DNA from 3 places in the Rhizobium sp. TRM96647 genome. Region 3 is predicted to be linked to each of the others. Evidence: predicted binding sites of a transcription regulator. Region 3 holds the regulator's gene; each other region holds the start of a gene.
What was found. Region 3 encodes PhoB, which activates phosphate uptake and scavenging genes when phosphate is short. Its sites were predicted from a motif close to TGTCATNNANCTGTCAT; they were not measured.

Region 1 (10,224 bases), on a different contig from region 3:
ACTGCGATACACTCGCTTGTCCATGAACAGAAATGGGGGAGCCGCACGCGTCCCTGCAAACGTCAGGGATCGGTGCTTCGCACCAGAGCGCCGGGCTGCGCCGTCAGATGGACCTGAGCGTCCAGGCGACGATATCGGCGGTCACCTTCGCAAAAGCCGCGTCGAGGCCGGCGACGAAGGCGGTGTTGCCGGGGCCGCTCACCGGCGCCGTGGCGCGGAACACCTGCTGGGTCCGCACCGTGCCGTTGCGGTCGTTGACGATCTTGGCGAAGATCTCCACCACCGCGGTCGTGGGACCGTTCGTGCGGACCTCGAAGGTGCGCAGCGTGGTCAGGACCTGGTAGTCGATCGCCAGCCCCTCGCCCGGCTTGCCGACGCCGCCGAGCTTGCCGCTCGCCTCGAAGGCCTGCACCAGCTTCGACTGCACGATCTTCGGCAGGGTATCGCCCCATTGGGCCTTGCCCAGATACTGGATTTCGGAGGTCGCCGGCCGCACCACGACCTGGTCGCTGCCGAGCGCCTTGAGCGCCGTCGGCTCCGGCACCAAGATCTGGCGGTTGCGCGCCGAAGGCCCGTCCACCACAGGCACCGAGGTCAGGCTGAACGTATCGTTCACCGCCTTGGTCCCGCATGCGGACAGGACCGATGCCGACACCAGTGCGACGGCGACTGTCGTCGCCCATCCGTAACCCCGCCGCGCCTTGTCTGAACTCGTCGTCATGCTGTGCGAATCTCTCCGATGTGCAATCTGTAGCAGCGGCGCGCAGGGCTGTCACCGCTCACGGACGGCACAAATCACAAGGAAAGCCAATCGCTTCGAAGGTTGTGGAATTGCCGCCACAGTCCGCCACCACAGCACGCCGAGAGGCGCGCGGTTGCGCCTGCGTGCTATCGCCGGGTCCGGCCGTCATACTGCTTGACGGTCTCGCCACCGAAGATCAGCCGGCTCGGATTCTTGTCGAAGTCGGAAATCGTGTTCTGCAGGCTCTGGACCGTCTGCCGCGTCTCGCTGACGAGCGCCTCGACGTTGCGCAGGCCGCCGCCGGAGAAGCGCTGCAGGTTGTCGGCGATCGGGCCGATCCGCGCGTTCAGCGAATCCGCCGCCCGCTTGAACGATTCCAGCGTGGCCTTCGCCTCTGTGACGAGCGATTGCGTGTTGCCCTCGCCGAGGAAGCCGTCGAGCTTGGCCAGCACGCCGTCCACCCGCGTCGAGGCCGCATTCAGCTTGCTCGCCATCTGGCGGACGTCGGTGATGGTCTGGTCGATGTCTTCCTGGCGCGCACCGAGCCTGTCGGCCACCTGCCGGATCGAGGCGATCGCCTCGCGGGCGTCCGCGCTGGCCGCGTTGATGTCGTTGATCGTCAGCTGCACCTTCTGGGTATCGACGGCAGCCACCAGCTTGTCGACCTTGTCGAGCGTGGTCGTGGCGTTGCGGCCGACGGCCTCGAAGGTATCGGCCGTCCGCTTGAAGCTCTCGATCGTCCCCTTCACGTCCCCGGAGGCCGAGGCGAGGTCGGAGGTCACCTTGTCGACGTTCGAGACCACGCGGTCGATCTTCTGGGCGTCCACCGCCTTGATCAGCGAATCGATCGCCGCCATCGTCGAATCGAGCCGCCCGGACACGCTGCTGAACGTATCGGAAAGCCCGCCGACGCTCTGCAGGAACTTGTCGATATTGTCCGCGTTGCGCGTCAGCGCGTCGGAGAATTTCTCGGCATTGCGGATCGTGTTCGTCAGCGGCCCGCGAGCATCGGCGACGAAGCCCTGCACGTCGGAAATCGCGCTGTCGGCACGCTTGAGGATCTTGTCGGCGGTGGCGAGCAGGTTGGTGACGCTCGACTGCTCGGCGATCAGCACTGCCGTGCCTTCGGATTCCAGCGCCAGCTTGAGGATGTTCTGGTCCTCCGCCCGGCCGCCGGACAGTTCGATATAAGCGGCCCCGGTCAGCCCCTGCACCTCGAGGACTGCCGACGTCGACTGCTTAACGGGCGCCTCGGTCGACACCTCCGTCAGCGCGATCGAATAGCGCGGATCGTCGGAATCGATGGCGAGGCTGCGCACGGAACCGACGGGAATGCCGTTGAAGCGGACCGGCGAGCCGACGCTGAGGCCGTTCGCCGAGCCCGGGATGCGGATGGCGAGCGGCGCCATCTCGCCGCTGCGGCCGTATTGCGACATCCAGTAGACGAATCCGAAGGCGGCCGCGATGACCAGCAGCGTGAAGAAGCCGACGATTGCGTAGTTGGCCTTGGTCTCCATGGTTCTCTCAGTCCACCCGCATTCGTCGAAGACGCGCACCCTGCGCCGCCCCGACAATCTCTACATCCTACAGCCGGGAATCGGTCCCCGGACCCGTCAATTCAACCGTACCCTGCCCCTCACGTCCAGCCGCCCCGTCAGTTTCGGACGATGGACCGCGCGCGCTTGCCCCTGAAATAGGACTGCACCCAGGGATCGTCAAAGGCCAGCATGTCCTCGATGGTGCCTTCCACCAGCACCCGCTTCTTGCCGAGGACCGCGATCCGGTCGCAGACGGAGAACAGGCTGTCCAGGTCGTGGGTCACCATATAGACCGTCAGCCCCAGGGTGTCTCGTAACTTGGCGATCAATTCATCGAATTCGGCAGCACCGATCGGATCAAGGCCCGATGTCGGCTCGTCCAGGAAGACGAGGTCGGGATCGAGGGCCAGCGCGCGAGCAAGGGCGGCGCGCTTGATCATGCCGCCGGAAAGCTCGGAGGGAAACTTCTCGGCCGCCTCGGGCGCAAGACCGACCAGTTCGATCTTGAGCCGGGCCAGATCGTCCATCATCGCCTGCGGCAGGTCGAGATATTCGCGCATCGGCACCTGGATGTTCTCCAGAACCGTCAGCGAGGAGAACAGCGCACCCTGCTGGAACAGCACGCCGAGCCGCATGTCCAGCGCCAGGCGCTCGGCCTCGCTCGCCTGGTCGAAATCGGCGCCGAGGATGTGGATCGTCCCGCCGCGGCGCGGCAAAAGCCGAAGCACCGTGCGCATCAGCACCGACTTGCCGGCACCCGAGGCGCCGACGAAACCGAGGATCTCGCCCCGATAGATATCGAGGTTCAACTTGTCGAGCACCAGATGGTCGCCGAAGCCGACGGTCAGGTCCTTGACCGACAGGATGACTTCCCGGTCCGTCCCGGCTTCCTCCTTGCCGGCGCCTGTGCCCGTAACCCCGCTCTCGTCCACGCCTGCCCCGCCCATCAGAAATCGATCGCCGCATAGAACATGGCAAAGAGGCCGTCCATCAGGATCACCACGAAGATCGACTTCACCACCGAAGCTGTGACGTGCAGGCCGAGCGATTCGGCGCTGCCGCCGACCTTCAGCCCTTCCACCGAGGCGACGATGCCGATCACCAGCGCCATGAACGGCGCCTTGATCATTCCCGACACGATCGTCGATATGTCGATCGCCTCGCGCAGCCGCGACAGGAACGTGTCGTAGGTGATGCCCGAATAGGCATTGGCCACCACCGCAGCCCCGAGCAGGGCGGCGAAATTGGCGATGATGGTCAGGAGCGGCAGGGCGATCGTCAGCGCCACCAGCCGCGGGAACACCAGCACGCCGACCGGCGACAGCCCCATGACCTTCAGCGCGTCGATCTCCTCGCGCATCTTCATCGAGCCGATCTCGGCCGTGATTGCGCTGCCCGACCGGCCGGCGATCATGATCGCGGTCAGGAGCACGCCGATCTCGCGCAACTGCAGGATGCCGACGAGGTCGACCACGAACACCTCGGCACCGAAATAGCGCAACTGGAAGGCGCCCTGCTGGGCGATGATCGCGCCGATCAGAAACGACATCAGAACGATGATCGGCACCGCCCTGACGCCCATCCGGTCGATCTGGTTGATGATCGCCGCCGGCGAGACGCCGCTGCGGCGGCCAAGCTTCAGCTGTGCCCCGCGGACCGCCGAGCCGAGGATGAACATCGACGCGACCAGATCACCCCAGATCTCCACAACGTTGCGGCCGATCGGCGTGAAGAAGCGGACGAACAGGCTCTGGGGGGCGCGCTCCGGCTCCGGCTCCGAAATTTCGGCGGGCAGTGCATTGATCAGGTCGGAAAACCGCCCCTGCGGATCGACGAGATCCACCTGCGCGCCCTTCTCCTGCCGCTCGCCGATCGCCTGGCGGATGAGCCAGGCCCCGGCCGTATCCATGCCCTCGATCCCGCTGAGGTCGATCTGGAGCGCCTGGTTGGAATTGCCCGCCTGGAGCTGATCGAGCCTGCGCTTCGCGCTGACGGCCGTCTGCGCCCGCCACGCGCCCGTGAGCCGCCAGACCGAGCCGTGTTGCGGATCGTCTGCGACCTCGATTTCTGCGGAGGGGATGGCCGAAGGCTTCAATGCTCTTGCTTCTTCCCGGGCGATGTAACCAATGATGTCCTGAACCGTCGATCGCGACTCATACCGGCTCGACCGTCATCTGTCACCGCCGGAAGCCGGAACACAACCACGCCGATCGCGAATTTGCGAGGAAACCGAAAGATATGCGCCGACAACTCGCCTCTTCCACCGAGCGTTTCCCGATTGCCGGCAGCTTCACGATTTCGCGCGGCTCCAAGACCGAAGCCGTCGTCGTCACCTGCAGGCTCACGGCGGACGGATACACCGGCCAGGGCGAATGCGTGCCCTACCCGCGCTACGGCGAATCGGTCGAAAGCGTGCTCGCCGAGATCGAGGCGGCGCGCCCGGCGATCGAGGCCGGGCTGTCACGCGAGGAACTCGGCCGCACCATGCGTGCCGGCGCCGCCCGCAACGCCGTCGACTGCGCGCTGTGGGACCTGGAGGCGAAGCGCGCCGGCGAGCCGGCCTGGACGCGGATCAATGACGCCGAACCGCAACCGCAGGTCACGGCCTATACGATCTCGCTCGGCGAGCCTGAGGCGATGGCGGCGCAGACGGCGCAGCACGCCCATCGCGCGCTTCTGAAGGTCAAGGTCGGCACGGCGGACGACACCTCGCGTATCCGCGCCGTCCGTGCCGCGGCGCCGGCGTCGCGGATCATCCTCGACGCCAATGAGGGCTGGGCCGAGGAAACGCTCGCCCGCCACCTGGCAATCTGCGCCGAATGCGACATCGCCCTCGTCGAGCAGCCGCTTCCCGCCGGCAATGACGAAGCGCTGCGCCACGTCGAGCGCAAGGTCCTCGTCTGCGCCGACGAGAGCGTGCATCTCAGCGCCGATCTCGCTGCCCTTGCCGATCGCTACGACGCCATCAACATCAAGCTCGACAAGGCCGGCGGCCTGACGGAGGCGCTGGCCCTGCGCGACGAGGCCCGCCGCCTCGGCCTGAAGGTCATGGTCGGCTGCATGGTCGGCTCGTCCCTGGCCATGGCGCCCGCGGTCCTCCTCGCGCAGGGTGCGGATTTCGTCGATCTCGACGGGCCGCTGCTGCTTGCGCGCGACCGGGAACCGGCGCTGCGCTACGAAGGCTCGCTGGTGTTCCCGCCGAAGGCCAGCCTCTGGGGCTGAAGCGCCCGCGCCAGCACCGTCAGCGACAGTCCGAGCGCCGCCACCACCGACATCGCATGGAAGCCGTCGACCCCGTACCAGGAGAACAGGGTGCCGGACAGAAACGTGGTCAGCGCCATCAGGATGCCGTTGTAGAAGAAATAAAGCCCCTGCGTGGAGGCCTCCCGCTCCTCGGCGACGCGCTCGACGATCCGCCCCTGCACCCCGACATGAACGCTCGCATAGGTCAGCGCATGCAGGCATTGCAGCGCGACATATCCCGAAAACCCCGAAGCATGCGGAAAGACGATCCAGCGGAAGACCGCGACCGAACTGCCGAAGACGATCAGCGCCCACAGACTGAAGCGCCGCAGCAGGCGGGCGGAGAAGATGAAGAAGGCGATCTCGGCGGCCACTCCGACGCTGAAGAGCAGGCCGATCTCGGTGCCCGAATAGCCTTCCGCGCCCCAGAGGATCGCGGCGAAGGCGTAGAACATGCCGTGACTGGCATTGACCAGCGCCGCGCCGATCATCATCAGTTGCACGTCGACCTGCCTGACGGGTGCTGCCGGCGCCACCGCCAGCGCGGAGATGGGAGACGGCCGCCGGGGCTTGCCGATCCGCGGCGCGATGAAGGCGCACACGACCGTCGACACGAACCCCACGGTCATCGCCGGCAGCACCATGGCACCGCCGAAGATTCCGGAAAGCCAGCCGCCGGCCATCGTAGCAAAGATGAAGGCGAGCGAGCCCCAGAAGCGCATCCGGCTGTAGTCGAAATTCCAGCGACGGACGCCGCTGAGCGCGATCGCATCGGTGATCGGCAGGTAGGGTGCGTAGACGATGCCCTGCAGCGTATAGAGGAGCAGCACCGGCCAGAAGTGCTCCACGAACAGGAGCGCGATCGCCGTCGCGAGCGACATCAGCCCCGACCAGACCAGGACGATCGCCCGGTCGCCGATCCTGTCGGCGATCATGCCGGCGATCGGGGCTGCGATCACCCGCACCACCAGCGGCACGGCCAGAACCACCCCGATCTCCCAGTCGCTCATCGACAGCGAGTTCAGCCAGACGGGGAAGAAGGGCAATGCGATGCCGTTGACCAGCATCGGCGCGCAGAAGACGATGGCGGTCCGCAGGACGAAATGGCGCGGCGCAGCGCCGCTCCCGACCATGCCGCAAGGCGCATTCATTTCCGGAAAACCTGAACAGAGGGACGCAGCACGCCTAGCACGGCGAGGCACGTACGCCAATCCGTCAATTGACAGCGGTACGATGTCGCCGGATCACGTTTTCATTGCCCCTGTTTCCGTGCCGTGAGCGCGGCTTTCAGGCCGCCTCCGGCACGCCCTGGCCGCGCGGAAGGACCGTGATCGGCGCGGGCACCGCGGGCGATTGCCAGGTGATCAGTTCCATCGTCCCGTCCCAATGCTCCACCACCGCCGTGCAGCTTTCGACCCAGTCGCCAGTGTTGATGTAGCGAATGCCGTCGATGTCCTCGATGACGGCATGGTGGATGTGGCCGCAGACGACGCCGTCCGCCCCATGCTTGCGGGCCTCCTCGGCAACCACCTTCTGGAACGCGCCGATGAAGTTGACCGCATGCTTGACCTGCAGCTTCGCCCAGGCGGAGAACGACCAGTAGGGCAGGCCCAGCCGCCGCCGCACGGCCGCCAGCGCGATGTTGACGACGATCGCCGCGTCATAGGCCCAGTCGCCGAGATAGGCGAGCAGGCGGGCATTGCGCACCACCACGTCGAACTCGTCGCCATGCAGGACGAGATACCGCTTTCCGTCCGCCGCCTCGTGGACGATCTGCTGGGCGACCTCGATGCCGCCGAAATGCACGCCGGGGAAGTCGCGCAGGAATTCGTCGTGATTGCCGGGCACGTAGATGATGCGCGTGCCCTTGCGGGCCTTGCGCAGGAGCTTCTGGACGACGTCGTTGCAGCTCTGCGGCCAGTACCAGCTGCGTTTCAGCCGCCAGCCATCGACGATGTCGCCGACGAGGATGATCGTCGCTGCCTCGTGATGGCGCAGGAAGTCGAGCAGGAAGTCGGCTTTCGCGGCCTTCGAGCCGAGATGCACGTCCGACAGGAACAGGGTCCGGACGCGCCGGACATTCGCTTCTGGGGCGTGGGCGTTCATGGTCGTCTACTCCGGCGATCGAGCTTCGGTCTGGGTGCCTTTCGCGCTAGCTCAAAACCAGACTCGTGTTTCAGGGGAATGACAGGGCCTGTTTACAATCGGATCGCCCCGCGTGCCGCGTCCGGGCCACCCCGGCATTTGGCGGTTGCATGCACCGGCAATTGAGGCTTTATGACTACGGCAAACTTCACGGCGCGTCGCATCCGTGCCAGAAGGCCACATCGACTGGAATCGGGCAGGAAGAAAATGACGACTGGCGACAAACCGAAAGCGAAACCCACGCCTGCGAGCGGCGACATCGACCAGCAGGCCCTGTTCTTCCATCGTCATCCCCGCCCCGGCAAGCTGGAGATCCAGCCGACCAAGCCGCTCGGCAACCAGCGCGACCTGGCGCTTGCATACTCGCCGGGTGTCGCCGCCCCCTGCCTCGCCATCCGCGACAATCCCGAGACGGCCGCCGACTACACCGCCCGCGCCAACCTCGTCGCGGTCATCTCCAACGGCACCGCCGTCCTCGGCCTCGGCAATATCGGCCCGCTCGCCTCCAAGCCGGTCATGGAAGGCAAGGCGGTGCTGTTCAAGAAATTCGCCGGCATCGACGTGTTCGACATCGAGATCGACGCGGCGGGCGTCGGCGAGATGGTCAACGTCATCTCGGCGCTGGAGCCGACCTTCGGCGGCATCAACCTCGAGGACATCAAGGCGCCGGAGTGTTTCGAGGTCGAGCGCCAGTTGCGCGAGAAGATGGACATTCCCGTCTTCCACGACGACCAGCACGGCACTGCGATCATCGTGGCCGCCGCGATCCTGAACGGCCTGGAACTCGCCGGCAAGGACATCGCCAAGGCGAAGATCGTCGCCTCGGGCGCCGGCGCTGCAGCCCTCGCCTGCCTGAACCTGCTCGTTACCCTCGGCGCCAGGCCCGAGAACATCTGGGTCCACGACATCGAAGGCCTCGTCTACAAGGGCCGCGAGGCGTTGATGGACCAGTGGAAGGCCGTCTACGCGCAGGAGACCGACAAGCGCGCCCTCGCCGACACGATCGACGACGCCGACGTATTCCTCGGTCTGTCCGCCGCCGGCGTGCTCAAGCCCGAACTCCTGGCCCGCATGGCCGAAAAGCCGCTGATCATGGCGCTGGCCAATCCGAACCCGGAAATCATGCCGGAAGAGGCGCGTGCGGCCCGTCCCGATGCGATGATCTGCACCGGCCGCTCCGACTTCCCCAACCAGGTCAACAACGTCCTCTGCTTCCCCTACATCTTCCGCGGCGCGCTCGATTGCGGCGCCCGGACGATCAACGAGGAGATGAAGATGGCGGCGGTGCGTGCGATCGCGGCGCTGGCCCGCGAGGAAGTCTCCGACGTCGCCGCGCGCGCCTATTCCGGCGAGACGCCGGTGTTCGGCCCGAACTACCTGATCCCCTCGCCCTTCGACCAGCGGCTGATCCTCAGGATCGCGCCGGCCGTCGCCCGCGCGGCCGCCGAAAGCGGCGTCGCCACCCGCCCGATCGCCGATTTCGACGCCTATCTCGACCAGCTCAACCGCTTCGTCTGGCGCTCCGGCTTCATCATGAAGCCGATCTTCGTCGCCGCCAGGAATGCCGAGAAGAAGCGCGTGATCTTCGCCGAGGGCGAGGACGAGCGCGTGCTGCGGGCAGCCCAGGTCCTGCTCGAGGAAGGCACCGCCAGGCCGATCCTGATCGGCCGCCCGCAGATCATCGAGACCCGCCTGAAGCGCTACGGCCTGCGCATCCGCCCGGGCAGCGAATTCGAGGTGATCAACCCCGAGGACGACCCGCGCTACCGCGACTACGTCGACGACTACTTCAAGCTGGTCGGCCGCCAGGGCGTGATCCCGGAAGCCGCGCGCACCATCGTGCGTACCAACCAGACCGTGATCGGGGCGCTCGCCGTACGCCGCGGCGAGGCCGATGCGCTGATCTGCGGCGTCGAGGGACGCTATGCCAGGCACCTGCGCGACGTCCGCCAGATCATCGGCCTGCGCGAGGGCGTGACCGATTTCTCCGCGCTCAGCCTGCTGATCTCCCAGCGCGGCGCCACCTTCTTCACCGACACCTACGTCAGCTTCGACCCGACCGCCGAGGAAGTGGCGCAGATGACGGTGATGGCCGCCAAGGAAATCCGCCGCTTCGGCATCACCCCGCGCGCAGCACTGGTCTCCCATTCCAACTTCGGCTCGCGCGATTCCGTCAGCGCCTTCAAGATGCGCCAGGCGATGGCGATTGTCCGCGAACAGGCGCCGGACCTGGAAGCGGACGGCGAGATGCACGGCGATTCGGCGATCTCCGAGGTGCTGCGCCAGCGCGTCATGCCGGGCAGCACGCTCACCGGCGAGGCCAACCTGCTGGTGTTCCCCAATCTAGACGCCGCCAACATCTCGCTCGGAATCCTGAAGACGATGACGGATGGCCTGCACGTCGGCCCGATCCTGCTCGGCGCCGCCATGCCCGCGCACATCCTGTCGCCGTCGGTGACGTCGCGCGGCGTCGTCAACATGGCGGCATTGGCGGTGGTCGAGGCGTCCTACCCGGCCTGAACGCCGCATCTGGCATTCATGAAAAGGCGCGTCACA
Region 2 (10,224 bases), on a different contig from region 3:
TCCTGCCGACGGTCGTGCTGGCGACGATCCCGCTCGCCGTCATCGCGCGGCAGACGCGGTCGGCCATGCTCGAGGTGTTGGGCGAAGACTATGTCCGCACCGCCCGGTCGAAGGGGCTGGCGCCGCTGCGCGTCGTCGGCGTGCATGCGCTGCGCAATGCCATGATCCCGGTCATCACCACGATCGGCCTGCAGGTCGGCGTGTTGCTCGCCGGTGCGATCCTGACCGAGACGATCTTCTCCTGGCCGGGCATCGGCAAGTGGATGGTGGATTCGGTGTTCAAGCGCGACTACGCGGTCGTCCAGGGTGGGCTGATGCTGATCGCCGGCGTCATCATGCTGGTCAATCTCATCGTCGATCTGCTCTACGGGTTCATCAACCCGCGGATCCGGCACTAGGAGGTGGCTCAAATGACTGCAATCGATACCAAGGCCGCCGATCCGAAGGTCGCCGGGGGCACAACGCCGCCGTCCGGCCTGTCCGAGTTCTGGTTCTACTTCTCCCGCAACAAGGGCGCCGTGATCGGGCTGGTGATCTTCCTGATCATCCTCTTCGTCGCGGTCTTCGCGCCGTTCGTCGCCCCACACAGCCCCAGCATTCAGAACCGCGACATGCTGCTCATGCCGCCGGTCTGGCAGCAGGGTGGCAGCTGGGGCCATATCCTCGGCACCGACGCCGTCGGCCGCGACATCCTTTCGCGCCTGATCTACGGTGCGCGCTTCTCGCTCTTCATCGGTCTCGTCGTCGTGACGCTGTCGGTGGTTTCGGGCGTGCTGATCGGCCTCGTCGCCGGCTATTTCCGCGGCCGGATCGACACCTTCATCATGCGCATCATGGATATCATCCTGGCGTTCCCGTCGCTGCTGCTGGCGCTCGTCCTGGTCGCCGTGCTCGGCCCGGGCCTGCTCAACGCCATGATCGCGATCTCGCTCGTCAACCAGCCGCATTTCGTCCGCCTAACGCGCGCCGCCGTCATGACGGAGCGCACCAAGGACTATGTCGTCGGCTCGAAGGTCGCCGGCGCCGGCACGCTGCGGCTGATGTTCCTGACGATCCTGCCGAACTGCCTGGCGCCGCTGATCGTCCAGGCGACGCTCGCCTTCTCGGCTGCGATCCTCGATGCGGCCGCGCTCGGCTTCCTCGGCATGGGCGCCCAGCCGCCGACGCCGGAATGGGGCACGATGCTCGCCGAGGCGCGCGAGTTCATCCAGCGCGCCTGGTGGGTCGTCACCTTCCCTGGCCTTGCCATCCTCATCACCGTGCTCGCCATCAACCTGATGGGCGACGGCCTGCGCGATGCCCTTGATCCGAAGTTGAAGAGGTCGTGATGTCGCTCCTCGAAATCGAAAACCTGGTCGTCGAGTTCCAGACGGCCTCCGGACCTTTCCGGGCCGTGGACGGCGTCTCGCTCAAGGTCGACGAGGGCGAGGTTCTCGCCATCGTCGGCGAGTCCGGCTCGGGCAAGTCCGTCTCCATGCTCGCTGCCATGGGGCTCCTGCCCTGGACGGCGAAGGTCACCGCCGACAAGCTGCTGTTCAACGGCCGCGACATGCAGAAGATGAGCGATGCCGACCGGCGCAAGATCATCGGCCGGGAGATCTCCATGATCTTCCAGGAACCGGTCGCCAGCCTCAATCCCTGCTTCACCGTCGGCTACCAGATCGAGGAGGTGCTGCGCGTCCACACCGACCTGAACCGCAAGGCGCGCCGGGACCGGGCGATCGAGCTGTTCCAACTGGTCGGCATCCCGAACCCCGAGGAGCGCCTCGGCCACTTCCCCCACCAGATGTCGGGCGGACAGTGCCAGCGGGTGATGATCGCCACCGCGCTCGCCTGCAATCCAAAGCTCCTGATCGCCGACGAGCCGACCACGGCGCTGGACGTGACGATCCAGAAGCAGATCCTCGACCTCCTGATGAAGCTGCAGGCCGAGCACGGCATGGGCCTGATCATGATCACCCACGACATGGGTGTGGTCGCCGAGACCGCCGACCGTGTCGTCGTGCAGTACAAGGGCCGGAAGATCGAGGAGGCCGACGTGCTCTCGCTCTTCCAGAATCCGAAGAGCGTCTACACCAGGGCGCTGCTGTCGGCCCTGCCGGAAAACGCCGTCGGCGGCCGGCTGCCGACGATCACGGAAAACCTCACCGACCAGCAGATTTTCGAGGGAGCCGTTCGATGACCCCCGTTCTCGAAGCGCGCAATCTCGTGCGCGACTACCACATCCCCGGCAGCCTGCTGAAGAAGGGCAAGACCGTGCATGCGGTCAAGGGCGTCAGCTTCAAGGTCGAGGAGGGCAAGACGCTCGCAATCGTCGGCGAGAGCGGCTGCGGCAAGTCCACGCTCGCCCGCATGGTCACGATGATCGATCCCGTCACCGAAGGCGAGATGCTGATTGACGGCACGAAGGTCGACATCGCCAGCGAGCCGCTGTCCTCAGACATGCGCAGCAAGGTGCAGATCGTCTTCCAGAACCCCTACGGTTCGCTGAACCCGCGCAAGAAGATCGGCGACATCCTCACCGAGCCGCTGGTCATCAACACGAAGATCCCGGCCGGCGAGCGTCGCGACCGGGCGATGGCGATGCTGAAGAAGGTGGGGCTGGAGGAGAAGCACTACGCGCGCTATCCGCACATGTTCTCCGGCGGCCAGCGCCAGCGCGTGGCGATCGCCCGCGCCCTCATGCTCAACCCGCGCTTGTTGGTGCTGGACGAGCCGGTCTCGGCGCTCGATCTGTCCGTGCAGGCGCAGGTTCTGAACCTCTTGGCCGACCTGCAGGACGAATTCCACCTGACCTACGTCTTCATCAGCCACGACCTCTCGGTCGTGCGCCACATCGCCGACGACGTGATGGTGATGTACTTCGGCGAGGCGGTGGAATACGGCAGTCGCGACCAAGTCTTCGACGATCCGCAGCACAGCTACACCAAGACGCTGTTCGCCGCGACGCCGCGGGTCGACGTGGATGCGATCCGTGCCCGCCTCGAGCGGCGACGGCGCGCCTGAGATGCCGTCAAGGCTCCCGGCGCTCTTTGCCTGAGGCGCGCCGAACGCCGCTGGCAGCGGTGCATGACAATGGCTCCGGCAAGCGGACCACAATGGCTCTGGCAAAGCGGACCGCGCGATCGTATAGACCACTCGCCGCCTGGAAACCCGTCGGCGGGTGGCTGCCGCGATCTTCAAGGTGCGCAGCTACAGGGCTAGACCAAGAAAGACAGGAACGAACCGATGACCATTACTCGCTTTGAAACCGGCGCGCGCATGAGCCAGGCTGTCGTCCACAACGGCGTCGTCTATCTGGCCGGCCAGGTCGGCGAACCCGGAGCAGACGTCGCAACCCAGACGAAGCAGGTGCTGGCCTCGATCGACCGCCTGCTGGCGCTCGCCGGCTCGGACAAGACGAAGATCCTGTCGGCCCAGATCTGGATGGCCGACATGGGCGAATTCCAGAAGATGAACGCCGTCTGGGATGCCTGGGTTGCCCCGGGTCACGCCCCCGCGCGCGCAACCGGCGAATCCAAGCTCGCCGGCCCGGAATATCTCGTCGAGATCATCGTCACCGCCGTTCAGGGCTGAGCCGGCGCGGATAAATGCGAGGGGCGGACCGGTTTTGACCGGTCCGCCCCTCTTTTCGTTGTAGGGATCTGTCTCAGGCGCTCTTGGCGAGCCGTGCGTGCTCGTCGAAGAACAGCGCCTGGCTGATCAGCGCCTTGACCATTTCCGGATTGAACGGCTTGGTGACGAGGAAGGCCGGTTCCGGTCGCTCGCCGGTCAGCAGTCGCTCCGGGAACGCGGTGATGAAGATCACCGGGATGGTGCTGGTCTTGAGGATGTCGTTGACGGCGTCGATGCCCGAGCTGCCGTCGGCGAGCTGGATGTCGGCCAGCACCATGCCGGGCTTCTTGCGGTTGTAGAGCTCGATCGCCTCGGAATGCGTGCGGGCGATGCCGGTGACGCGGTGGCCGAGCGCGGTGACCATGTCCTCGATGTCCATCGCGATCAGCGGCTCGTCCTCGATGATCATCACGTCGGTCGCGACCTGCTGGGAGATCTCGCGCGAAGCCTGGTTCAGCGCTTCCCGTACCGCGTCCTCGGAAACATCGAGAATGTCGGCGCACTCCGAAATCTCGAAGCCTTCGACGGCGACCAGCAGGAAGGCCTTGCGGGCTGCAGGCGTGACATGGGCGAGATTGGCCGCGGCCTGCCGCTCCCAGCCGAAGGGAGATACGGCGTTCTGCGGGATACTCACCTGGACCTTGTCGAAAAGCGTGCAGTAGAGGCGAAAAACGCTGATGCGATCATTCGATCGCTCCGGGTAAATCGTTATGTCCTCGACGAGTGCTTCGAGCATCGCTGCCACATATGCATCTCCGGAGGTCTGGGATCCCGTGACGGCACGCGAAAATCGCCGCAATAAGGGCAGATGAGGTGCGATACGGGTGGATAGCGACATTTACTTCTCCCTGAATTTGTTTCGAAACCGGCGCGTTTCCTGTAAATTCATCTCACGGAAACGAATTTGGTGCGAAATGAAACCCGGTTCGATACGGGTGCTTTGGGGCCAAACGAAGATGGTTGAGCGAGGATCAAGGAGCACACGGTGATGCGTAAGCCCGCGACAGGCGGACGAAAGCCGGGCAGTTCGTTGGATTCCCTCGATCCAAACAGCGTCGTCGGCCGCAAGTTGAAGTCCTTCTACGAATCAATAGAGACGGAGCCATTGCCGGACCAGTTGCTCGATCTTCTCGAGAAGCTGGACGAGGCCGAGCGCAAGGCCCGGACGACCTAGCATATAGCGTGTCGCTGTCCGACACACGCAAAGAAACGGGCCACTGGCCCGTTTCCTGTTTCCGTCACTCGTTGATTAGCGGCAGGGTGCCTCATAGCGGCGTCCGTAGCGGTCGCGGTAAATGCAGCGACCGGGCTCGTTGGCATTGCCGATCAGGGCGCCGATCGCGCCGCCGGCCACGGCTCCGACAGCGGCGCCGCCGACCTTGCCCGTGGCAGCCCCACCGATGATCGCGCCGGATGCGGCGCCGATCGTGGCGCCCTTCTCGGTCTGCGTGCAGGACGTGACCGCCAGTGCGGAAAGGGCGATGGCGCCGGCGACGATAAATTTCCTCATTGCTCTGTCTTCCTTTCTAGAAATGGCGTGCGCGTCAGATGCGTCCCATCAGGACGAGAATAAGCAGAATGACGACGATGAGTCCAAGCCCGCCGGAAGGTCCGTATCCCCAGCCGCGGCTATAGCCCCAGTTCGGCAGCGCGCCGATCAGAAGCAGTATAAGGATGATGAGTAGTACCGTACCAAGCATCAGGCGTCTCCCCACAGGATAGGCGGTTCTGTTTCGATGGCCGGTAAATGCGCGGCAAACGGGTTTGTTCCCAAGTGCAATAGAGATTCGAAAACGATGTCCGGGCGTTAGGCTTTCATGCTTTCGCCGGAACGATCGCGGGGGCCATGCGTTTTCTGTCCCGTAACCAATCCGAAAGGAGATGCACATGAACTGGGATATCATCGAAGGCAAGTGGACCGAGTACAAGGGCAAGGCCCAGGCACAGTGGGGCAAGCTGACGGACGACGATCTGGACGTCATCAAGGGTCGCCGCGTCGAACTCGCCGGCAAGATCCAGCAGCGCTACGGCATCGCCAAGGAAGAGGCCGAGCGCCAGATCGACGAATGGCAGCGCCGCCACTGATCCTTCACGGAAGGTCTTCGAGAACCGCCGCGACTGTCGTCGCGGCGGTTTCTGTTTGTGGGATCGAAAGAGTCCGGGGCGCCCGACGGATTGCAGTCGAAGGACCGTGCGAATAGTCGCTGGAACTTTTGACCGGCTTCCCCGTTCTTCTCCCCGACAATGAAAAGAGGAGTTCCCGGTATGCTTTACTATGCTGTTGTCTTCCTGGTCATCGCGATCATCGCCGGCGTTCTCGGCTTCGGTGGTATTGCCGGCGCATCCGCAGGCATCGCGCAGATCCTGTTCTTCGTCTTCCTGGTTCTGCTGGTCGTATCCCTGCTGTTCGGCTGGTCCCGTCGGGTCTGACCGGCGGATGAAATGACTTAAAGACGAAAAGGCGGTGCCTGCGGGCGCCGCCTTTTCTCTTTCCGCTTTTCAGGTTTCCACGAAGAACTTGACCCGGTCCGCGGCAAAGCGCGACCGGGAATATTGTATGGGGCTGCCGCCGGTGTCGGCGTTGATCGCCGTCGTGACGAGCAGGATGGCCCCGGGAGAAAGCTTCAGCAGCCGGACATCGGCTCCTTCGGCATGGACCGCCGAGATCTCCGTCGAGCGGCGCACGTAGTCGTCGACGCCGAGCGCGGCCAACGCCTTGGTGATGGAGCCCGTGCGCTGGTAGGCCGCGTCGATGCCGGCGAAGCGCTCGGCCGGAAAGTAGCTCGTCGCAGACGAGATCGGCTTTCCGTCGGCGACGCCGAGCGTATCCAGCCGGATGCAGTCGGTTCCCGGCGCAATCCCGAGTGCGGTCGCGATGACCGGCGATGCGCGTTCGACGGACTGTGCGACAAGCTTGCTCTGCAGTTCCCGCGCCTGGTCGCCGAGGCCCTGCGAGAAGCGCGTCCGGCGCGAGATCGGAAAGGTCAGCCGGTCACGCCGCTCGATCAGCGTGCCGACGCCCTGGACCGCCCGCACCATGCCTTCGTCCGCCAGCGCCGCCAGCGCGCTCCTGACCGTGTGCCGGTTGACGCCGAACTTTTCCGCCAACGTCGCCTCCGACGGCATCATGGCGGTCTCGTCATAGTCGCCATTGTTGATGGCAAGGCGCATCCGGTCTGCGATCTGCCGCCACAGCGCCACGCCCGATCGGCGCTCGATCATTCCTGCCCCCGCATTCATCTGGCCTCTCTTCGTCACAAGCCTGTCATCTTGGCCCGGTATGACGGAACCATACGATGTATAGTTGTCTAGATCAATAGACAATTCGCGAGACGCAGTTGGAGAATTGGCGATGGCACCTGGCGTGAACCGGAACCCCTCGGACATGGCGCCGGAAAGGCGAAGAGAGGCCATGGGACTGCTTGCGAAGGCGACGCGGAGCGAGCTGGAGCAGGCCTGGGCGGGACTGGCCACCCGGCCGGAAGCCGAGCTGGTCCGCGGCCCGGAGACCGGGCTAGTCATGGTGCGCGGTCGCATCGGTGGCGGCGGCCAGCCGTTCAATCTCGGCGAGGTGACCGCGGCGCGGGCCAGCGTCCGGATCGAAGGCGTCGTCGGCCACGGCCAGGCGCTCGGCACCGACGGCGAGAAGGCCCGGCTGGCGGCCGTGTTCGACGCGCTGCTGCAATTGCCCGAGCACGCCCCGGCGGTCGAACGCCTGCTCGCCGGGATCGCCGCGCGCATCGAGGCCGACGACGCGCGCAAGGTCCGCGAAACCGCCGCCACCCGCGTCGATTTCTTCACCATGGTCCGGGGAGACGACTGATGGCCGACACGCAGATATTTTCCGGCGCCTTCGCCGAGCCGGTCCTGGCCGCCCAGTCCGTATTCCGCACGGTTATGGACTGCATGGCCCGCCCGGGCACGATCGGCACGATCGCAGCCACGGCGCGTCCGCCGCAGCCGCTCGGCGCTGCCGCCGGTGCGCTCGCCCTGACGCTGTGCGACCACGACACGCCCGTCTGGCTGACGCCGCAGCTGGCAAGATCGAAACTGTCCGGCTGGCTGTCGTTCCACACCGGCGCCGCCGTCACCGGGGAGAAGCATGAGGCCCGTTTCGCCTTCGTCGAGAAGGGGGCGGTGGTGCCCGGCTTCGGCCTGTTCTCGCCGGGCACCCAGGAGTACCCGGATCGCTCGGCAACGCTGGTGGTCGAGATCGACAGCTTCGAGGGCGGGCGACCGCTCGCACTTTCGGGACCCGGCATCCGCGACGAGGTGGTGATCGCCCCGCAGGGCCTGCCGGGCACGTTCGTGGCGCTCTCCGAAGCCAACCGGGCGATGTTTCCGCGCGGTGTCGACCTGATCCTGGTCGCAGGCAGCAGCATCCTCTGCCTGCCGCGCACCACCGTCATCAAGAGCCGGGAGGCCTGAGCCATGTATGTTGCCGTCAAGGGTGGCGAGGCCGCCATTGCCAACGCCCACCGCCTGCTTGCCGACCGCCGCCGCGGCGACCGTTCGCTGCCGTCGATCACCATCGAGCAGATCGTCGCCCAGCTCGGGCTGGCCATCGATCGCGTGATGGCCGAGGCCTCGCTCTATGATCGCGCGATCGCAGCCCTCGCCATCCGCCAGTCGCGCGGCGACATGATCGAGGCGATCTTCATCCTGCGCGCCTATCGCACCACGCTGCCGCGCTTCGGCTACTCGGTGCCGGTCGAGACGGCGCGGATGCGGGTCGAGCGCCGGGTTTCCGCCACCTACAAGGACCTGCCGGGCGGCCAGTTGCTCGGCCCGACCTTCGACTACACCCACCGCCTGCTCGATCCTTCCCTCCTTCGCGACGAACCGGTCGAGGAAGCCTTGCAGCGCGACGGCGAGCAGGAGCCCGTCATGCGCGTATCCGACATCCTGTCGGGCGAGGGGCTGGTCGAGGGTGACGGCGAGCTGCCGGCAGGCCACGTGCCCGGGGACCTGACGCGCGAGCCGCTGGAGTTCCCGATGCCGCGCGACCTGCGCCTGCAGGCGCTGGCGCGCGGCGACGAGGGCTTCCTGCTGTCGCTCGGCTATTCCACCCAGCGCGGCTACGGCAACAACCATCCCTTCGTCGGTGAGGTCCGCATGGGCGAGGTCGAAGTCGAGCTGGACCTGCCGGAGCTCGGCTTCGCCGTCTCGCTCGGCCGCATCCAGGTCACCGAATGCCAGATGATCACCCAGTTCAAGGGCTCGGCCAAGAGCCCGCCGCAGTTCACCCGCGGCTACGGCCTCGTCTTCGGCCAGAACGAGCGCAAGGCGATGTCGATGTCGCTGGTCGATCGCGCCCTGCGCACCGATGAGTTCGAGGAGGACGTCGTCTCGCCGGCGCAGGACGAGGAATTCGTCATCTCCCATTCCGACAACGTCCAGGCGACCGGCTTCGTCGAGCACCTGAAGCTGCCGCACTACGTCGACTTCCAGGCCGAACTCGATCTCATGCGGCGCATGCGCCGGGATTATGACGAGCGCAGGCGTGAAGAGCCCGGCGACGACACCCTGGAGGCCGCCCAATGAACGCCGTTCCGTCCGAACTTGCCACCTACAACTTCGCCTATCTCGACGAGCAGACCAAACGCATGATCCGCCGGGCGATCCTCAAGGCGATCGCGATCCCCGGCTACCAGGTTCCCTTCGCCAGCCGCGAGATGCCGATGCCCTATGGCTGGGGGACCGGCGGCGTGCAGGTGACGGCGGCGATCCTGGGGCCTGAGGATGTGCTGAAGGTCATCGACCAGGGCGCCGACGACACCACCAACGCCGTCTCCATCCGCGCCTTCTTCCAGAAGGTCGCCAATGTCGCCGTGACGACGAAGACGCGCGAGGCGACGATCATCCAGACCCGCCACCGCATCCCCGAGGAGAAGCTGACATCAGGCCAGACGCTGGTCTACCAGGTGCCGATCCCCGAGCCGTTGCGCTTCCTCGAGCCGCGCGAGACCGAGACCCGCAAGATGCACGCGCTCGAGGAATACGGGCTGATGCACGTCAAGCTCTACGAGGACATCGCCAGGAACGGCCACATCGCCACGACCTATTCCTATCCGGTGAAGGTCGAGGGCCGCTACGTGATGAGCCCGTCGCCGACGCCGAAGTTCGACAATCCGAAGATGCACATGTCGGAAGCGCTGCAGCTCTTCGGCGCCGGCCGCGAGAAGCGCATCTACGCCGTGCCGCCCTTCACCGATGTCGTCAGCCTCGACTTCGAGGACCATCCCTTCGAAGTGCAGAAATTCGACCGGCCCTGCGCGCTCTGCGGCGCCGAGAACGTCTACCTCGACGAGGTCGTGCTCGACGATCGCGGCGGGCGGATGTTCGTCTGCTCCGACACCGACCATTGCGAGGACCGCCGCGACCACGGCCACTGCGGCATGATGCTGGCCTACGGCAAGGCGGCGGTCGAATGAGCTGCGCTTGCCCCCCTCTGCCCTGCCGGGCATCTCCCCCTCAAGGGGGGAGATCGGCTGGGGTAAGGTCTCAGCCCGCTCCCTCTTCTCCCCAACGGGGAGAAGGTGGCCCGAAGGGTCGGATGAGGGGGGCTTCTGTCATCGACCGGCAAGTCCAGCACGCGTCGCCCCCCTC
Region 3 (10,224 bases):
TCCCGACAACAAGCGCGAAACCGACCCCAAGGTGCTGCAGGCAGCCAACTATCCGGTCCTGGTCCGCAACGCGCTCGCCGAAAAGCTCGGCGTCGCCGCGAACGACCGGGCGGCGCTGCGCCAGGTATCTGGCCTGTTCTCCGACAGCGCGCGCGTGAAACTGCGCGACATGGTGATGTCCGACCCGTCGATCATCGGCAAGACCCTGCCGGTGACGATACTCGCCAGCGCCAATATCGACAGCGCCTTCAAGGGCCAGTTCGACATGACCGTCGACGAGAGCAGCCGCCGCGTCTCCGACCGGCAGGTCGCCTGGATGGACCAGCTCGTCGAGGAAGGCGTGCTCGCCTCGGGCTTCAATACGGGCCTGTTCGTCAACGGCAATTCGAGCCGCCCGGAAGCCGCCGGCCTCGGCGTGGCGCTGGTCGGCTCGCTCTACCTGATGGGCATCGTGCTGGTGCTGTCGCTGCCGATCGGCGTTGCAGCCTCCATCTACCTGGAGGAATTCGCGCCGAAGAACCGGCTGACCGACCTGATCGAGGTGAACATCAACAATCTCGCGGCCGTCCCCTCGATCGTCTACGGTCTGCTCGGTCTCGCCGTCTTCATCAACTTTGCCGGCCTGCCGCGTTCCGCGCCGCTCGTCGGCGGGCTGGTGCTGACGCTGATGACGCTGCCGACGATCATCATCGCCACCCGCGCGGCCCTTCGCGCCGTGCCGCCCTCGATCCGCGCCGCCGCCCTCGGGCTCGGCGCCTCGAAGATGCAGACGACGTTCCACCATGTCCTGCCGCTCGCCATGCCCGGCATCCTGACCGGCACGATCATCGGCCTGGCGCATGCGCTCGGCGAGACCGCGCCGCTGCTTCTGATCGGCATGGTCGCCTTCGTCGCCAACATCCCCGCCACGCCGCTCGATCCGTCGACGGCGCTGCCGGTGCAGATCTACATGTGGGCGAACGAGGCCGAGCGCGCCTTCGTGGAGCGCACCTCCGGCGCGATCATCGTGCTGCTCGTTTTCCTGATCATCATGAACCTGGGCGCCATCCTGTTGCGGCGTCGTTTCGAACGCCGCTGGTAGTGGGGTAGAGAAGATGAACATCATGACCGAAGCTGCGACCGAAGAACTTTTGGAAAAGAAGATGAACACTGTTCCTCTGAAGATGGTCGGCAAAGACGTCTCCGTCTTTTACGGCGACAAGCGCGCCCTGTACGACGTGAACCTCAATGTCCGCGAGAACACGGTGACCGCGCTGATCGGCCCCTCGGGTTGCGGCAAGTCGACGTTCCTGCGCACGCTGAACCGTATGAACGACACGATCGACGGCTGCCGCGTCACCGGCATGATCACGCTGGACGGCGAAGACGTCTACGATCCGTCGATCGACGTGGTCGAACTGCGCGCCCGCGTCGGCATGGTGTTCCAGAAGCCGAACCCGTTCCCGAAGTCGATCTACGAGAACGTGGCCTATGGCCCGCGGATCCACGGACTGGCGAAGTCCAAGGCCGAACTCGACCAGGTGGTAGAGCAGAGCCTGCAGAAGGCGGGCCTCTGGAACGAGGTCAAGGATCGCCTGCAGGAGGGCGGCACGGGCCTTTCGGGCGGCCAGCAGCAGCGTCTGTGCATCGCCCGCGCCGTCGCCGTCAGCCCGGAAGTGATCCTGATGGACGAGCCCTGCTCGGCGCTCGATCCGATCGCCACCGCCAAGGTGGAGGAACTGATCCACGAACTGCGGACGAACTTCACGATCGTCATCGTCACCCACTCGATGCAGCAGGCCGCGCGCGTCTCGCAGCGCACCGCCATGTTCCACCTCGGCAACCTCGTCGAGGAGAACGACACCGACAAGATGTTCACCAATCCGGACGACCAGCGTACGCAGGACTACATCATGGGTCGCTTCGGCTGACGCCTGCCGTCGCCGGCAAAAGACCATGGCGCCTGCGCCAGTTGAGGAACAAGAAACATGACACCGACCCATATCGTTTCGATCTACGATGAAGAGCTGAAATATCTCACCCGCCGCATCTCCGAGATGGGGGGCACGGCCGAGCAGATGGTGGGCGACAGCGTGCGCGCGCTGGTCAACACCAACGTGGCGCTGGCGCAGAAGGTGATCTCCGAGGACGTCATCCTCGACACCGCCGAACGGCAGATCAACGAGAAGGCGATCGTCACGATCGCCAAGCGCCAGCCGATGGCGGCCGACCTGCGCGAGATCATGGGGGCGATCCGCATCGCCGCCGAACTCGAGCGCGTCGGCGACCTCGGCAAGAACACAGCCAAGCGCGTCGTCTCGGTGCAGGGTTCCGGCATTCCGCGCAACCTCGCCCGCGGCCTCGAACACCTGGCCGAACTGGCGCTGATGCAGCTCAAGGAAGTCCTCGACGTCTATGCCTCGCGCAACATCGAGAAGGCCAAGGAGATCCGTGAGCGCGACGACGAGATCGATGCGATCTACACCTCGCTGTTCCGCGAACTTCTGACCTACATGATGGAAGATCCGCGCAACATCACGCCCTGCACGCATCTGCTCTTCTGCGCCAAGAACATCGAGCGCATCGGCGACCATGCGACCAACATCGCCGAGACGATCTTCTACATGGCGACCGGCTCGCAGCCGGAAGGCGAACGTCCGAAGGACGACCACACCACGTCTGTGGGTGCCATCGAGGAATGATGTCGTCGAACCGCCCGCCGATCGACGCGGCGGTCACATGGCGGTCCGGGGTGGTCGCAGGTGGGCCGCTCGGACCAGGAATGAGCATGGCCCAGGAGTGAGCAAGGCATGGTTCCAAAGATTACCGTGGTCGAAGACGAGGAGGCGCTGAGCGTCCTCCTGCGCTACAACCTCGAGGCCGAGGGCTTCGAGGTCGATACGATCCTGCGCGGCGACGAGGCGGAGATCCGCCTGCAGGAGCGCCAGCCCGATCTTCTGATCCTCGACTGGATGCTGCCCGGCGTCTCCGGCATTGAACTCTGCCGGCGTCTGCGCCAGCGCTCGGAGACCGAGCGGTTGCCGATCATCATGCTGACGGCGCGCGGCGAGGAGAGCGAGCGCGTTCGCGGGCTCGCCACCGGCGCGGACGATTACGTGGTCAAGCCCTTCTCGACGCCCGAACTGATGGCGCGGGTCAAGGCGATGCTGCGGCGCGCCCGGCCAGAGGTCGTCTCGACGCTCCTCAAGTGCGGCGATATCGAACTCGACCGCGAGACCCATCGCGTCCACCGCCGCTCGCGCGAGGTGCGGTTGGGGCCGACGGAATTCCGTCTGCTGGAGTTCCTGATGTCGTCCCCCGCCCGCGTCTTCTCCCGCTCGCAGCTTCTGGATGGTGTCTGGGGTCACGACATCTATGTCGACGAACGAACCGTCGACGTCCATGTCGGCCGCCTGCGCAAGGCGCTGAACTTCTCCAACATGAACGACGTCATCCGCACGGTGCGTGGCGCAGGCTATTCGCTGGAAGCCTGAAATCGGGCGGACGGTCATTGCGACAACGAAAAACGGGCCCGTCGAAGGCCCGTTTTTCGTTGTTCCGTATCCTGTGGCACACGGAGCCCTCGCTCAGCGTGCCCGGCGGCGCTCTGCCGAGGGCTGGTAGGCGAGCCGCTGGTGGTAGGTGCAGTAGGGGGAATTGTCCGGGGATTCGTTGCCGCAGAAGTGGAAGTCGTCCTTCAGCGGGTCGCCGTTCGGCCACTTGCAGGTACGCTCGGTCAGTTGCGTCAGCTCGAGGCGGCGCGACATCGGCACGACGACGTTGGCGACGACCCGGGTGATCGGCTCTTCGTCATACTCGAAGGCGACCTCTTCCTTGGTGACGACGGCGCCGGTCGGACGGGCGATCGTGCGGGTGGCGACGCGCGGAGCGAAGTTCGCAGGACGCGGTGCCGAAGCCGGGCGCTTGGCGCGGGCCGCCGTCGGCGCGCCGCCGGACTTGGCCCGGCCGGGCAGGGCGAGACGGTGGACCTTGCCGATAACCGCATTGCGGCTGACGCCGCCGAGCTGTGCCGCGATCTGGCTGGCGCTCAGTCCTTCGGACCAGAGCTTCTTCAGCTTCTCGACCCTCTCGTCCGTCCAGTTCATCTCCGTCATCTCCTCGTTTCAGCGTTCGTTGCCGAGAATCCCTCGGCGCTGCCCGGATTTCTCCGCAGCGCGAAATGCTCTGATACTGTTGGTGACTAGTTCCGCCGCATGCAGTCTAGCAATTGAGTTTTAACCTACCGACAGGGGGACTCTGTGACAAGAGTCGCCGGAATCCGCCCGAATCGATTTTCCGGTTTTCCCCAACTTGCTCGCCGGGTGTGACTCACTTGCGACACTTCTCCGCGCGATCCGAAACCTCACGCAAGGGCATATCGAGGCGGATTTCGTCGCCTCGCCGTTTGTTGACAATAAGCCCTGAAATGCTGATAGTGCGCCCGCCGCCGTGAGGCGGCATTTTCGATTTTTCCGCACTGGAAAGATCCGGAATCCGTTTCCGCATCCGCTGCGAGGGAGATACGCGCCATGGCTGATGCCACGCCGCTCTACGAGACCTATCTGCGTGCGCCGCTGCGCTTCGAGCGCGGCGAGGGCGTCTGGCTGATCGCGGAAGACGGCTCGCGCTATCTCGATTTCGCAGCCGGCGTCGCGGTCAATTCGCTGGGCCATGCCCATCCGCACCTGGTCGAGAGCCTCAAGGCGCAGGCCGACAAGGTCTGGCACCTGTCCAATCTCTACGAGGTCCCCGGGCAGGAGACGCTCGGCAAGCGCCTGACCGCGGCCACCTTCGCCGACAAGGTGTTCTTCACCAATTCCGGTGCCGAGGCGCTGGAATGCGCGATCAAGACGGCCCGGCGCTACCAGTATGCCAAGGGCTATCCCGGCAAGTTCCACATCATCACCTTCGAGGGCGCCTTCCACGGCCGCACGCTGGCCACGATCGCGGCCGGCGGCCAGGAGAAGTACCTGGAAGGCTTCGGTCCGAAGGCGCCGGGCTTCTACCAGGTACCCTTCGGCGACATCGCCGCCGTCAAGGAGGCGATCACCGAGGAGACGGCAGCGATCCTGATCGAACCCGTGCAGGGCGAGGGCGGCATTCGCGTCGTCTCGAACGAGTTCCTGCGCGAACTGCGTTCGCTCTGCGACGAATACGGCCTCCTGCTCATCTTCGATGAAGTCCAGACCGGCGTCGGCCGGACGGGCAAGCTGTTTGCCTACGAATGGTCCGGCGTCGCCCCGGATATCATGGCGGTCGCCAAGGGCATCGGCGGCGGCTTTCCGCTGGGCGCCTGCCTTGCGACCGAGGAGGCGGCCTCCGGCATGGTCCCGGGCACGCACGGCTCCACCTATGGCGGCAACCCGCTCGCCATGGCCGTCGGCAACGCCGTGCTCGACGTCGTCCTGCAGGAAGGCTTCCTGGAGCACGTGCGCGACGTCGCTCTCGTGCTGCGCCAGGGCCTCGCCTCGCTGAAGGACCGTTTTCCCGATATCATCGAGGACGTCCGCGGCGAGGGCCTGATGCTCGGCATCAAGGCGAAGGGGCCGTCGGCGGATCTGCTGAAGGCCGTTCGCGCCGAGCATCTGCTGCTGGTCCCGGCGGGCGAGAACGTGCTGCGGCTGCTGCCGCCGCTGGTCGCCACCGCCGAGGAAGCCCGCGAGGGCCTAGCGCGGATCGAGCGCGCCGCGGAGAAGCTGAGTGCAGAGAAGAAGAAGGCCTGAGGCGCGAGCCGAGTGAAGGCGGCCTAGGGCGCGAGCCGGGCGATTGAGCAGGATTGAAAGAGCATGGCAGGCACCAGACATTTCCTCGACCTCTCCGCCATGACGGCCGGAGACCTCCGCACGATCATGGACGACGCGCTGGCGCGCAAGACCGCCACCAAGGCGGGAACCGCCGACAAGCCGCTCGCCGGCAAGATGTTGGCGATGATCTTCGAGAAGCCGTCGACGCGCACCCGCGTCTCCTTCGACGTCGGCATGCGCCAGCTCGGCGGCGAGACGCTGTTCCTGTCGGGCACCGAAATGCAGCTCGGCCGCGCCGAGACGATCGGCGACACCGCAAAGGTGCTGTCGCGCTATGTCGATGCGATCATGATCCGCACCACCGACCATGCCCGCCTGCTGGAGATGGCCGAACACGCGACGGTGCCGGTGATCAACGCGCTGACGGACCTGACGCATCCCTGCCAGATCATGGCCGACATCATGACCTTCGAGGAACATCGCGGCCCGGTGAAGGGGCGCACCATCGCCTGGACCGGCGACGGCAACAACGTGCTGCATTCCTTCGTCGAGGGATCCGCCCGCTTCGGTTACCGGATGAACATGGCCGTTCCGCTCGGCTCAGAGCCGGAGGACAAGGTTCTCAACTGGGCGCGCAACAATGGTGGCGATATCATGCTCTGCCATGACGCCGACCGGGCCGTCGCCGGCGCCGACGTCGTCGTCACCGACTGCTGGGTGTCGATGAACCAGGAACACCGCGCCCGCGGCCACAACATCTTCCAGCCGTTCCAGGTCAACGAAGCGCTGATGCAGAAGGCCGGCAAGGAAGCCCTCTTCATGCACTGCCTGCCCGCCCATCGCGGCGAGGAGGTCACCGACGAGGTCATCGACGGACCGCAGTCCGTCGTCTTCGACGAAGCCGAAAACCGCCTGCACGCGCAGAAGTCGATCCTGGCCTGGTGCCTGAACGCCATCTGAACGACACGCCCGGCAGCGGTGCTCGCGGGACCCTGCTGACGTCCGCAGCGCCTATTGAAATTGCCGGGATCGGCCACGATCTAAGGCCCAACCCGCTGTCGTCGCGGTGCCGTTGCTGGCATCGCACCGCCGGATATGGAATCATCCCGGCGGTCACGAGGCAGAATCACTGAAGAACACAGCCCGTCGCAGGCGGATGTGACCAACGTCCGGCCGCGTCGCCTGTTGCGTCGAAGGAGCGAATGATGGCTCAGCCAACCCCCAAGCTCGGCGAACTCGATTTTGCCGGTGACGACCACGTCGTGCCCTTTCAGGTCGAAGGCCTCGATGTCCGCGGCCGCGCGGTCCAGCTCGGCCCGATGCTCGACGCGATCCTCGAGCGGCACGACTATCCGCAGCCGGTCGCCCGCCTGCTGGCCGAGGCGATCGTCCTGACCGTCCTGCTCGGCACCTCGCTGAAGTTCGAAGGCAAGCTGATCCTGCAGACCAAGAGCGACGGTCCGGTCGACCTGCTGGTCGCCGATTTCTCCAGTCCGGAGAACGTGCGTGCCTATGCCCGCTACGACGCCGATGCGCTACAGGTCGCCATCGCCGAGGGCCGCACCGCGCCGCACGAACTGCTCGGCAAGGGCATCCTCGCCTTCACGATCGACCAGGGCGCCCATACGCAGCGCTACCAGGGGATCGTCGCCCTCGACGGCCATACGCTGGAAGAGGTCGCCGGCGTCTATTTCCGCCAGTCGGAACAGATCCCGACGCGCGTCCGCCTCGGCGTGGCCGAACTCTACGTGCGCGGGGATGACGGCAAGACGCGCCACCGCTGGCGGGCCGGCGGTATGGTCGCGCAGTTCCTGCCCGAGGCGCCCGATCGCATGCGCCAGGCCGACCTTCCGAGCGGCGATGGCGAGGAGGCCGGCCACAAGGTGGAGGAAGACGACAAGTGGGCCGAAGCCCGCACGCTCGTCGAGACCATCGATACCGACGAACTCACCGATCCGAACGTCGGCACGGAGCGGCTGCTGTACAGGCTGTTCCACGAAAGCGGCGTCAGGGTCTATCCCTCGCAGCGGGTGCTCGACCAGTGCTCCTGCTCGCGCGACAAGCTGAAGACGGTGCTTTCCGGCCTGTCGGCGGAAGAGGTCGAGCACACGGCGACCGACGGCCATATCGAGGCGACGTGCGAGTTCTGCTCGACGACCTATCGTTTCGAGGTTTCCGAGGTCGCGCCCGCCTGAGCGCGTTTCCCGCAAGAGGCCGGCCGCGGCGCTCCCGCATCGGGGGCCGCGGCGGCCTCAGTTCAAGGTTCGGGACTGCCCGGGCGTGTCGAGCGAAAAGGCGGGAATGGCGACGTCGAACGCTTCGCCGGACGGTGTCTGCATCTGGTAGTGGCCGAACATCATGCCGGACGGCGTATCGAGCGGGCAGCCGGAGGAGTACTCGTAGGTGTCGCCCGGCTCCAGGGTCGGCTGCTCGCCGACGACGCCGGGCCCGCTTACCTCGTCGACCAGGCCGTTCTGATCGGTGATGTGCCAGTAGCGGGCCATCAGCGTGACGGTGATCTCGGAATGGTTGGAGATGACGATCCGGTAGCCCCAGACATAGCGGCTGTCGTCCGGGTCGGATTGCTCCTCCAGGTAGTAGGGCTCGACCGTCACCTCGATATCGCGGGTCAGCGCTCTGTACATTCTGATGCCTTGGCTCGAACCTGTTGCTGCCGTTGCCCCCGCAGGATGCCGGGCAGGCAGGTGCGAGCGGACAGATGTGCTTTTTGAATATTCACGTCCGCTTATTGGTTGCCACGTCTGCCGCGGCCGGATCAAGTTAATTGTGCCGGTGGGGACGGCCACCTTTTGGCGGAGAGGGACACGCTGCGGACCTGCGCTGCGTGCCCCGGCCGGGCGATCAGCCTCTGACTTTTTCCAGGGCCTGGGCGAAGTCGGCCAGCAGATCCTCGCCGTCCTCGATGCCCGCCGACAGCCTGAGGGTGCCGGGCGAGATGCCGAGCTCGGCGCGGGCCTCGTCGGTCAGGTTCTTGTGCGTCGTGGTGCCCGGATGGGTGATCAGGCTCTTGGCGTCGCCGAGATTGTTGGAGATCTCGACGATCTCCAGCGCGTTCTGCAGCGCGAATGCCGCCTCCTTGCCACCCTTCAGGTGAAGGCAGACGAGCGTCGAGCCGCCCGACATCTGCTTGGCGACGATATCGGCCTGCGGATGGTCCTTGCGGCCGGGATAGATCACCTGCTCGACCTTGGGGTGGCCGGCGAGAAAATCGGCGATCTTCGAGGCGTTCTCCGTCTGCTGCCTGACGCGCAGCGGCAGCGTCTCGATGCCCTTCAGAAGCGTCCAGGCGTTGAACGGCGACATGGCGGGCCCGGTGTGGCGGAAATAGTCCTGCAGGCTTTCCTCGATCCACTCCTTGTCGGAGAGCACGATGCCGCCGAGGCAGCGACCCTGGCCGTCGATGTGCTTGGTCGCCGAATAGACGACGACATGGGCGCCGAGTTCCAGCGGCTTCTGGTAGAGCGGGGTTGCGAAGACGTTGTCGACCACCACCTTGGCGCCGATCTGGTTTGCCAGCCTTGCCACGCCGGCGATGTCGACCACCTCCAGCGTCGGGTTGGTCGGGCTTTCGAGGAAGAACACCTTGGTGTTCTTGCGGATCGCCTTTTCCCAGTTGGCGAGGTCGCGGCCGTCGACGAGCGTGCATTCGACGCCGTAGCGCGGCGCCAGCGTCTCGACCACCCAGCGGCAGGAACCGAAGAGCGCACGCGCGGCGACGATGTGGTCACCGGCCTTGACCTGGCAGAGGATCGCGGCTGCGACTGCGGCCATGCCGGACGCCATCGCGCGGCCTTCCTCGGCGCCTTCGAGCAGACACATGCGGCGCTCGAACATGTCGTTGGTCGGGCTGCCGTAGCGTGCATAGATGAAGCCGTCGGTCTCGCCCTTGAAGCGCGCTTCGGCGGCCTCGGAGCTCTCGTAGACGAAACCCTGCGTTAGGAAGATCGCTTCGGAGGTTTCGGCATGCTGCGAACGCGTGGTGCCACCGTGGACGAGTTGGGTAGCCGGGCGCCAGGACTTGCTCATCGGATCATTGCCTTCCAAATAAAAAAACCGGCCGCAATGCAGGCCGGTTTTCACCCGGCCTTTTTAGCTACTTGTTTAACGTGGCTGCAAGCCGACCGGCCAAATCACCACGGGATATCCGGTCCATACTGCGTGGCGGCGCTTGCGTCAATTGCCTGCATTTGGTTTTGTCGGCCAGCGTGAAGGATAGGCTTATGACGACTGCTACGGGAATACTGGCCGACCGCGCCATCAGCGCGCTGTTTGACTCCGGCAGGCTGAAGAGCGAGGCGGCGCTGGACGTCGACCAGGTGCAGCCGGCGAGTCTGGACCTGCGTCTCGGCTCGAAGGCCTTCCGCGTCCGCGCGAGCTTCCTCCCCGGCCCCTCGCATCTCGTCGCCGATAAGCTCGACCGGCTGAAGCTGCATGTCGTCGATCTTTCCGAAGGTGCCGTGCTCGAGACGGGGTGCGTCTA

Region 1: the regulator PhoB is predicted to act here: its motif matches at 7,697-7,713, upstream of OCK02_RS14270 (UDP-2,3-diacylglucosamine diphosphatase).
Region 2: the regulator PhoB is predicted to act here: its motif matches at 6,868-6,884, upstream of phnF (phosphonate metabolism transcriptional regulator PhnF).

The regions. Positions count from the first base shown of each region.
Region 1 is NZ_JAOXHF010000007.1:24,647-34,870, reverse strand. It holds gene OCK02_RS14300 (ABC-type transport auxiliary lipoprotein family protein) at 104-721, opposite strand; gene OCK02_RS14295 (MlaD family protein) at 889-2,259, opposite strand; gene OCK02_RS14290 (ABC transporter ATP-binding protein) at 2,397-3,227, opposite strand; gene OCK02_RS14285 (ABC transporter permease) at 3,227-4,360, opposite strand; gene dgcA (N-acetyl-D-Glu racemase DgcA) at 4,519-5,502, shown strand; gene OCK02_RS14275 (MFS transporter) at 5,454-6,674, opposite strand; gene OCK02_RS14270 (UDP-2,3-diacylglucosamine diphosphatase) at 6,811-7,629, opposite strand; gene OCK02_RS14265 (NADP-dependent malic enzyme) at 7,876-10,188, shown strand.
Region 2 is NZ_JAOXHF010000006.1:10,021-20,244, reverse strand. It holds gene OCK02_RS12720 (ABC transporter permease subunit) at 1-398, shown strand, start outside; gene OCK02_RS12715 (ABC transporter permease subunit) at 411-1,328, shown strand; gene OCK02_RS12710 (ABC transporter ATP-binding protein) at 1,328-2,182, shown strand; gene OCK02_RS12705 (dipeptide ABC transporter ATP-binding protein) at 2,179-3,006, shown strand; gene OCK02_RS12700 (RidA family protein) at 3,229-3,576, shown strand; gene OCK02_RS12695 (response regulator) at 3,650-4,453, opposite strand; gene OCK02_RS12690 (NepR family anti-sigma factor) at 4,604-4,789, shown strand; gene OCK02_RS12685 (YMGG-like glycine zipper-containing protein) at 4,865-5,125, opposite strand; gene OCK02_RS12680 (DUF3309 family protein) at 5,160-5,315, opposite strand; gene OCK02_RS12675 (CsbD family protein) at 5,503-5,700, shown strand; gene OCK02_RS12670 (DUF1328 domain-containing protein) at 5,881-6,045, shown strand; gene phnF (phosphonate metabolism transcriptional regulator PhnF) at 6,115-6,855, opposite strand; gene phnG (phosphonate C-P lyase system protein PhnG) at 7,001-7,438, shown strand; gene phnH (phosphonate C-P lyase system protein PhnH) at 7,435-8,043, shown strand; gene OCK02_RS12650 (carbon-phosphorus lyase complex subunit PhnI) at 8,047-9,159, shown strand; gene OCK02_RS12645 (alpha-D-ribose 1-methylphosphonate 5-phosphate C-P-lyase PhnJ) at 9,156-10,049, shown strand.
Region 3 is NZ_JAOXHF010000004.1:399,937-410,160, forward strand. It holds gene pstA (phosphate ABC transporter permease PstA) at 1-1,081, shown strand, start outside; gene pstB (phosphate ABC transporter ATP-binding protein PstB) at 1,095-1,910, shown strand; gene phoU (phosphate signaling complex protein PhoU) at 1,968-2,681, shown strand; gene phoB (phosphate regulon transcriptional regulator PhoB) at 2,790-3,473, shown strand; gene OCK02_RS10505 (GcrA family cell cycle regulator) at 3,567-4,085, opposite strand; gene OCK02_RS10510 (aspartate aminotransferase family protein) at 4,509-5,702, shown strand; gene argF (ornithine carbamoyltransferase) at 5,766-6,683, shown strand; gene OCK02_RS10520 (Hsp33 family molecular chaperone) at 6,929-7,918, shown strand; gene apaG (Co2+/Mg2+ efflux protein ApaG) at 7,976-8,368, opposite strand; gene OCK02_RS10530 (O-succinylhomoserine sulfhydrylase) at 8,586-9,770, opposite strand; SAM riboswitch at 9,813-9,891, opposite strand; gene OCK02_RS10535 (2'-deoxycytidine 5'-triphosphate deaminase) at 9,965-10,224, shown strand, end outside.